DNA from 4 places in the Viridibacillus sp. d25.2 genome. Region 1 is predicted to be linked to each of the others. Evidence: riboswitches for the same ligand, from Rfam matches in the RefSeq annotation. Region 1 holds a riboswitch; each other region holds the start of a gene.

What was found. Region 1 has a riboswitch for S-adenosylmethionine ahead of ACZLO7_RS20525 (methionine ABC transporter ATP-binding protein). Riboswitches for the same ligand answer to the same signal wherever they lie in the genome.
Region 2: linked by a shared signal. The riboswitch ahead of ACZLO7_RS21435 (acyl-CoA dehydrogenase family protein) and the one ahead of ACZLO7_RS20525 (methionine ABC transporter ATP-binding protein) in region 1 are both predicted to bind S-adenosylmethionine.
Region 3: linked by a shared signal. The riboswitch ahead of ACZLO7_RS14810 (methionine biosynthesis PLP-dependent protein) and the one ahead of ACZLO7_RS20525 (methionine ABC transporter ATP-binding protein) in region 1 are both predicted to bind S-adenosylmethionine.
Region 4: linked by a shared signal. The riboswitch ahead of ACZLO7_RS12710 (cyclase family protein) and the one ahead of ACZLO7_RS20525 (methionine ABC transporter ATP-binding protein) in region 1 are both predicted to bind S-adenosylmethionine.

Annotation. Positions count from the first base shown of each region.
Region 1 is NZ_CM196652.1:4,187,738-4,189,942, forward strand. Features, by position in the region: gene ACZLO7_RS20520 (methionine ABC transporter permease) at 1-349, opposite strand, end outside; gene ACZLO7_RS20525 (methionine ABC transporter ATP-binding protein) at 339-1,352, opposite strand; SAM riboswitch class I at 1,470-1,574, opposite strand; gene ACZLO7_RS20530 (carbon-nitrogen family hydrolase) at 1,654-2,205, opposite strand, start outside.
Region 2 is NZ_CM196652.1:4,392,248-4,394,452, forward strand. Features, by position in the region: gene ACZLO7_RS21430 (betaine/proline/choline family ABC transporter ATP-binding protein) at 1-971, opposite strand, end outside; SAM riboswitch class I at 1,225-1,327, shown strand; gene ACZLO7_RS21435 (acyl-CoA dehydrogenase family protein) at 1,440-2,205, shown strand, end outside.
Region 3 is NZ_CM196652.1:3,015,649-3,017,853, reverse strand. Features, by position in the region: gene ACZLO7_RS14815 (aminotransferase class I/II-fold pyridoxal phosphate-dependent enzyme) at 1-94, opposite strand, end outside; gene ACZLO7_RS14810 (methionine biosynthesis PLP-dependent protein) at 90-1,220, opposite strand; SAM riboswitch class I at 1,292-1,395, opposite strand; gene ACZLO7_RS14805 (tetratricopeptide repeat protein) at 1,568-2,205, shown strand, end outside.
Region 4 is NZ_CM196652.1:2,536,974-2,539,178, reverse strand. Features, by position in the region: gene ACZLO7_RS12720 (putative bifunctional diguanylate cyclase/phosphodiesterase) at 1-61, shown strand, start outside; gene ACZLO7_RS12715 (VOC family protein) at 639-917, shown strand; SAM riboswitch class I at 1,059-1,154, shown strand; gene ACZLO7_RS12710 (cyclase family protein) at 1,232-1,969, shown strand; partial or broken gene ACZLO7_RS12705 (GNAT family N-acetyltransferase) at 2,092-2,205, shown strand, end outside.

The sequences.
Region 1 (2,205 bases):
ACGTTTCAACAAGTCTCGCGAAAAATGGGATTGCTGCTACAGATAATGAAACACTCGCAGCTACTGGCCCAATAGTATCCCCAACTAATATTTTGGTTAGTGGGAACAACGCTACTAATAGAATGATATAAGGAATGGAACGAACAAGATTGACGATAAATCCTAGAATGCCATTTAAAAAACGGTTTCGTAAAGATAAACCTTTGCTTGTAACAAATAAAATAATACCTAATGGTAACCCGATGATTAGCGAAATGCTAAGTGAAATACCAACCATGAGTAATGTTTCACCAAATGCTTTCCATATATCTGGAAGCATGCTAAGGAAATGTTCGAAATCAAATAACATCGTTAATCACCTCCACAAGCGCACCGCGCCCTTCCAAATAAGAAATGGCTCTCTTCACATTATCCGGATGACCTTGTAGCTCCATTAGGAAAATGCCAAGCGGTTTTTCTTGAATATACTCAATAGTACCGTGCAGGAAATTCCCGTGTACATCGAAGTTTTGAATCATATCTGAGATGACTCCCTCACCAGCGACATCCCCTTTGAATAGCACTTTAACCATCTTCCCTTTGACACCATTAAGAATTGTTGGCGGAAGTTCAAATGATACAACACTACTGATAAACTCTTGGGTTAAAGGCTCAACTGGATTTGCAAAAATGTCATAGACAGCACCCTCTTCAATGACTTTCCCATCTTGCATAACAACCATGCGATCACAAATTTCTTTAACAACATCCATTTCATGAGTAATCAAGACGATTGTAATATCAAGCTCACGGTTGATTTTCTTCAGTAATCGTAAAATGGAAACTGTCGTTTTTGGATCAAGTGCTGAAGTTGCTTCATCACAAAGTAGTATAGATGGGTTATTTGCAAGTGCTCGAGCGATACCGACACGTTGCTTTTGACCGCCACTTAATTGTGCTGGATAGACATCGATTTTCTCAGCTAAACCAACCATTTCTAGCAATTCTTTTACACGAGCTTTAATATGTGCCGGCGGTGTAGCTGCTGCTTTTAAAGAAAATTCGATGTTCTCCCCGACAGTTTTTTGACTGATTAAGTAAAAATGTTGAAAAATCATACCAATTTTCAAACGAGCTTTTCGAAGTTGCTCACCTTTTAGCTTCGTTAAGTCTTGACCATTTACAACGATACTGCCACTCGTTGGTCGCTCTAATAAATTGATACAACGTAGAAGTGAGCTTTTCCCTGCTCCAGAGTAGCCTACGATACCGAAGACTTCACCTTTGTTGATTTTCAGTGATACGTTCTCCACGCCCGTTACTTTACCTTTTTTTGTTTTATATACTTTCATAAGATTCTGAATATCGAGCATACTGCATCCCTCAAATCTGTTTATATTATGTAACTTCTATAGAATTACTTGGTATTTACTCTATTAAAAAATACTTCTTTCAATTTTCTGAAAGAAGTATCGTAAATGTAAATTGGCGATTTATCTTCCAGAATGTACTCATTCTGTAGGAATTGGCACCTTCCCTTTTCAGGGGGTTGCCGGACGTCATAGGGCCTATCCCTCGGTCTCTCTAGATAAAGTTCAATATTCGTTTGTAAGTTATGAACTAAATATTACTGTGTAATATTCTAGTTGTCAAACACTTTTTAGAAATTTTGTATTATTTCGAAATATCTTTATATAATTCAGGTCGTCGATCATCATACACTGGGATTCGTTGGCGAATTTCGTCAACTATAGAGAAATCAACATCGATAATCGCCATTTCTTCATCTTCTCCACCAGTCCATAATACTTCACCCCAAGGTTCAATAACCATTGACTGACCGTTGAAATTCTGTTTTTTATGGCTAATTCGATTTACTGCAATAACAAAACATTGGCTTTCAATTGCACGTGCTTGTAATAAGGTTTTCCAATGATCGATACGCGGTGTTGGCCATTGTGCAGAAACAAAAATTACTTTAGCTCCGTTTAACGCGTGTAGACGTAACCACTCTGGGAAACGAATATCGTAGCAAATAACACCAGCGGCTGGAATATCACCCAACTCAAAGTTATTTTGCTTATCACCAGCGGATAAATACAAATGCTCGTCCATTAAACGGAAAAGATGTGCTTTGTCATATTCGCTAACAAGCTCTCCTTTATTGTTATAGACGTACATCGTGTTATAGAATTCACCATCTTTTTTTGTTGATACTGAGCCACC
Region 2 (2,205 bases), 200 kb from region 1:
CCATTCCGCACATAAAAAACGTCTTTTTCTACTGCTTCAGAAATGCTAGAAGTAGTATGTCGTGCTGTGGTTAAGCCTTCAACATCGATATAGCCTTTTAGATGATTTTGTCCATCAACGACAAACAATGTGTCAACGCGTTTTGTCACCATTAAACGAAAAGCATCATTAATACTTTTCTCTAATGTAATAGAAATTGGTTTGATCATTACATCATCAACAATTTTCGCACTTGGTTTTTCTTGCATTAAACGATGAGAGCCAATAAATTCACGCACAAATTCATTAGCTGGGTTAGATAGGATATTGTCAGGAGTATCAAATTGGATAACTTGGCCACTATGCATAATACAAATTCGATCTGCCAACTTAATTGCTTCATCCATATCATGCGTGACGAAAATAACAGTTTTACCAAGACGTTGCTGTAAATCTTTCATCAAGTCTTGTAACGTGTCACGCGTAATAGGATCTAGTGCGCCGAATGGTTCGTCCATTAGAATAATGTCTTGGTCTGCGGCTAATGCTCGGAGCACCCCGATACGCTGTTGTTGACCACCAGATAATTGCGCGGGATATAAATCAAGATAGCTTTGGGGTAAATTAACGAGTTCTATGAGGCGTTCTGCTGTTTGATTTTTCTTTTCTTTTGACCATTTTAACAATTTAGGTACAAGTGTAATATTTTCACTAATGGTCATATGTGGCATGAGACCAATTTGTTGAATAACATATCCAATACTCCTACGTAATGCTACTGGATTCTTTTTCGATAAATCTTCCCCTTCCAAATAGATGGTACCTTTGGTCGGTTCTATCATTCTATTAATCATACGCATGGCAGTCGTTTTCCCACTGCCACTCGTACCGATAAAGGCGACAAATTCACCGCGTTCAATTTCAATATTCATATCGTCAACGGCTTTCTTTCCACCCCTATACACTTTCGATAAATTCTCTATCTTTAGCATAAGTATCCCCCCTCAAATTTAATAACCAAAGATTATTTACCCTCTTTTGATAAGTGGTAAACCTAAAAAGTAGAATAATTTAAAAAATATTCACTAAAATGTATAATCATTACAACATTTAACTAGAGTCCTATATCATTTTTAATTAATCTTAGGCTCATTTACTACGATTCTTAATCCCTACAAAAATACTTTGTTTTTCATATTGACTTTCACTTTTATAAAAAGTAAAATAATTGAAACAATAAAATATTACTTATCACGAGAAGCTAAGGGACTGGTCCGATGAAGCTTCAGCAACCACTGTCTAACAGATTGGTGCTACTTCCAGCAAGAGAAATCTTGGCAGATAAGGGTGCATATACAACATTAAAGCTCCCTCTTTTATAAATGGGAGATTTTTTACAGCTCCAATACATAGTAATTCTATAAGAATTATAAACTTAGAGGATTTGAGGGTGATTTATTATGAAAGAGATATTTATAAAAACAGAGCTACAACGTCAATGGTTAGATAAATTAGCGTTACTAAAAGTTCAAATCGCAAAAAGTGCTGCGACTGTAGATGAATTATCTATTTTTCCAAAAGAGAGCTTTAGCCAACTTCGTGAAATTGGTTACCCCGCAATTACTTTACCAAAAGAATTTGGTGGCGAAGGATTTTCAGTTTACGATATGGTTCTTTTGCAAGAAACACTTGCTAGCTACGATGAAAACACTTCACTTTCAATGGGCTGGACTCTAGGTGTTGTAGGTGAATTGTATGAGCAGAAATTATGGACAGCTGACAGGCTTAATTTCTTTGCAAATGAAGTACAAAACGGTGCTATTGTGAATCGTTCTGTAAGTGAAGCGCGCACTGGAAGCCCCACTCGTGGCGGACGTCCTGGAACAAATGCAGTACGATCTGACAATGGATGGCTTATAAATGGACGCAAAATTTTCACTACGGCTTCCCCTGTTTTAGATTATTTTTTAACTTCTGCTTGGATTGAGGATAAACAACAAGTTGGGTTCTTCTTAATTCACAAAGATACCGCTGGACTATCTATTGAAGAAACATGGGATGTAATGTCGATGCGTGGCACTTCTAGTCATGACCTAATCTTACAAGATGTTAAAGTAAGTGACTCGGATTTAGTCGAATTACCAAACCATCCGAGCGGTGGTAAAATCAATGGCTGGTTATTGCATATTCCTGCAACTTATTTGGGCATAGCACAAGCAGCCCGTG
Region 3 (2,205 bases), 1.2 Mb from region 1:
ATAAGTATATTGGAACATTAACTGCACCAGTTTTTTGCTCGTAATTACCACGAGTAGAAGCGGTGATTAAACTTGTTTCGATTTGTTCATTAATTGAACTCATATGATGACACCTCTTTTTCTAAGATAGAAAAAACTTGTTGTAAATCGGCGATTAAATCTTCTGCTTCTTCAATACCCACTGAAAAGCGAAGTAAAGAGTTATCAACACCTCGAGCTATACGTTCTTCTTCTGGAATATCCGCATGTGTTTGTGTAGTTGGATATGTGATAAAGCTTTCCACACCGCCCAAGCTTTCAGCAAAGACGATTAATTTCAAGCCTTCTAAAAACTTACCAACTAAGTCACCTTTTTGTAAACGGAAAGAAATCATCCCGCCTTTACCAGCAAACAGAACGTCTTTTACTAAAGGTTCTTGTTCTAGATAAGCCGCGATATGCTTAGCATTTTCCGTATGTTGTTTCATGCGAAGATGTAATGTTTTTAATCCTCGTAGCAGTAACCATGAGTCGAATGGAGCAAGTGTTGCACCTGCAGCATTATGATTTGTGAATAGTTTTTCGCTAAGCTCTTTACCTTTACTAACGACAAGACCAGCCAAAACATCATTATGACCACCGATGTATTTAGTCGCACTATGTAGAACAATATCAGCGCCTAGCTCTATTGGACGTTGATAGTAGGGTGTTAAGAATGTATTATCGACGATGAGAAGTAAATTATGTTTTTTCGCAAGCTTTGCATATAGCTCAATATCAATTTCCTGTATTAACGGGTTAGTAGGAGTCTCAATAAAAATGGCGCGCGTTTTGTCGTTAATGAAGGACTCAACTTCTTCAGTTGAAGAGAATTTCGCATATTGAGGTTTGATAGCATATTGTTCATGGTATTGAGCAAGTAAACGGTAAGTTCCACCATAAATATCCTCTGGTAAAATAAGCTCATCACCTGATTTGAAAAGGGATAGTACTAATTGAATAGCAGCCATCCCACTACTACAGGCAAAGCCAGCGTCTCCGGATTCTAAGTTAGCTATAGCTTCCTCTAATACAGATCGTGTTGGATTTTTTGTCCTTGTATAATCGTAGCCAGTAGATTGGCCAAGACCCGCATGTTTATAGGCTGTCGAAAGGTAAATCGGGGTGTTAATAGCACCAGTTTTTTGATCAGTGTTATTGCCAAGCTGAACTAGGCGTGTTTCAATACGATTGTTTGTCATCATGTCATCATCCTTTATAAAAAATTAAAAGGCCCTCTAAGGAAGAGGGCCTTCAAAATATGAAGTCAATTTCCTTATCTACAAGACTACGTCTACTGGAATTAGCACCTTGCCACAAATAGGGTGGTTGCTGAGATATCGACGGGCCAAGTCCCTCCATCTCTCTTGATAAGTGAGTATATTCAATTGTTTGAAAGTTAATAATAATGAAATTTTAACACGCGAACATGAGAATATCAACATTATTATGAAACAATATAATTTGAAAAGTTTATAAATTTTGAGAAGTGGTACATTTTTTATATGAATATGCTATTATTTGCATAGTTGAATTGGAAGGTGACAAGATGAATTTAAATGACATAGCTGTTAATCGGTTATTACAAGAATTTAAATTTGAAGAAGCTCAAATGATGCTAGAGCAAGCAGTAGTGGAAAAAAGAGATATACAATCGCTCCATAACTTAGCATGTTTTTATATTAAAGACGCTGAAGAATATTACAAAGCTTTACCGCTCTTAGCTGAAGTAATAGAGCAACAACCAAAACATTATTTTCCTTTTGCTTTACTCGGTGAAATTTATTTGCGAATGGAAAAATACATTTCAGCCATCAGAATTTTAGAATATGCTTTAAAAATGGAAGATACTGAAGTAGTCCATGCGAATTTGGCAGCAGCATATTTTAACATGGACAATTTTGAAAAAGCAGCAGAACATTATAAAAAGTCTGCAACTGATGGCGATTTTTTGAAATATGCGGAAATGGTTTCTTACTTACATTTAGATGATTACGATTCTGTACTTAATACGCTGAAAAAAGTTAATACAAATGATGAAAATTATATGGGTGAAGTAAATGTAGCTGAACTTTATGTGCAAATTAACTACTTTGATGAAGCAATTCCTTTGTTTGAAATAGGATGGAGAGAAATTGTTAGATCGTATGATTGGGTAGAACATTATGTTTATGCACTTATTCAATT
Region 4 (2,205 bases), 1.7 Mb from region 1:
ACCATTACCCACAGATGAATTTTCGGCAAAATTACATGAATTATATGTATCGAAAATATAACGAATTACCTTATATAAATTGGAATCCACACAAAGAGGTCACCCCTATACGCTGAGGGAACTGAAAAAGTACATAAAATGAATTTTAGCCATGGCTTTTTCTACGATGCCGTTAATTTCCGTTCCGGCGGACGCTTTCCTGGGGACGAACCTTGAGCCTCCTCGTCGCTAACGCTTCTGTGGGGTCTCAAGATGTTCGTTAGTTCCCCAAGGAGTCGCCGCCTGCACTCCAATCAACTAGTTTTATCTTTTTTCTATGAACAATTCAGACAGTGGTTAATGCAACTTATAGTAGCATTCTATTGCATAAACACATAAAGGAGTAAATATGCTACATCAACTAGAGTATAATTGATAAATTCACATTTTATTTTTCTGACAATTCTGTTATTTAAGTACTTTTTATAAGAGTGATAGATGTGAACAGCAATGAATCAAAAAATAAATGAAGTAATTTATGAAGGAGAGATTACATGGATAATATGTTATTAATGTCTCACAGCATCTTCCCAACGGCTGATATATCCCGTACGGCAAATTTTTACGTTCAAACAATGGGGTTTCATGCTGTACCGTAGATGGATGCAGAAGAACCGCATATTTGTTTATATCGTGATTTAACAGAAATTATTTTAACAAAGTCAAATGGACAAGAAGTTATACCAAATCGAGTTTTATATGGTTATGGGTATGATGCGTACTTTATAACAACCAATCATGAAACGCTTCAAGAGGAATGCATTAACTCTGGCGTGAAAATAGTTCGCTCATTAAGTAATACCGATTACAACAATAAAGAGTTTATTATCGAAGATATTGATGGTAGATGGATAGCATTTGGAATCAAACAAGGCTAGAAACGAGCTTAAAGTTGATTATTTGTAATAAAAAGCAATCATAATTGTTAATGAGAATCATATAGTGTAAAGAATTTTCGGAATTTTATATTGACAATAGATTTCGAAAGTTGTAAATTAAGAAACAACAAAATAACTTTTTTCTTATCCAGAGAGGTGGAGGGACTGGCCCTGTGAAATCTCAGCAACGGACATTGTACCGTGCTAATTCCAGAAGCGTATGCTTGAAGATAAGAAGAGTGCATCGGCGTATTGTCAACCTCTTCTTATCAAGAAGAGGTTTTTTTGTTCAATAAAATGATGAGGTGATGGATATGTCAACAGAATTAATCAATGCACTACAAACGTTAAAAGAAAAGAAATGGATCGATTTAACACATACTTTTGGAGCAGATACACCACGATTTAATGCATTTAAAGGGTTAGAAAAGACAACACTATTTTCACATGATGATGGCTTTTACACTCAAAACTTTGCCTTTGCTGGCCAATACGGTACACATTTAGATGCACCTATTCACTTTGTCCGTAATGCCCGTTATTTAGAAGAATTGGAGTTAAAAGAACTTGCATTGCCGCTCGTTGTAATAGATCATTCTAAAGATGTAGCCGAAAATCATGATTTCACGTTTTTAGTACAAGATATTTTGAAATTTGAGGCTAAATACGGTGAAATTGAGGCAGGTACATTTGTTGCACTCCGCACGGATTGGAGCAAACGTTGGCCTGATATTGAAGCATTTAATAACTTTGATGCTGAGGGTAATCCACATGCGCCAGGATGGTCAGTAGAAGCACTGAAATTCTTATTTGAGGAACGTCATATTAAAGCGATAGGGCATGAAACATTTGATACGGATTCTAGCGTATTATATCGTCAAAACAATGCTTTACTTTCTGAACTATATGTATTGGAACAAGATACTTATCAAATAGAGTTGCTCACTAATCTAGACCAGCTACCCGCAAAAGGGGCTGTTATTTTTAACATCGTACCAAAACCTGAGAAGGCTTCTGGCTTCCCAGTTCGCTCATTTGCTATTCTACCTTAAATAATTTGTACCCACGCATCTAGAACGGCATAGTAAGAAGTAATTTATATTAGATACCGTTGCTCTCGGTTCGCCTTATTATAGACTAGCAATTGAATAATAGAATCTAAGGGGTGATCCTTGTGGATATTAAAATTGATGATTTGAATGGAATTGAAGTAGCGGAGTTATTGAATGAGCATCTTCAATGTATGGCACAAAATTCTTCAACGGAAAGCATACATGCCTTAAATCTT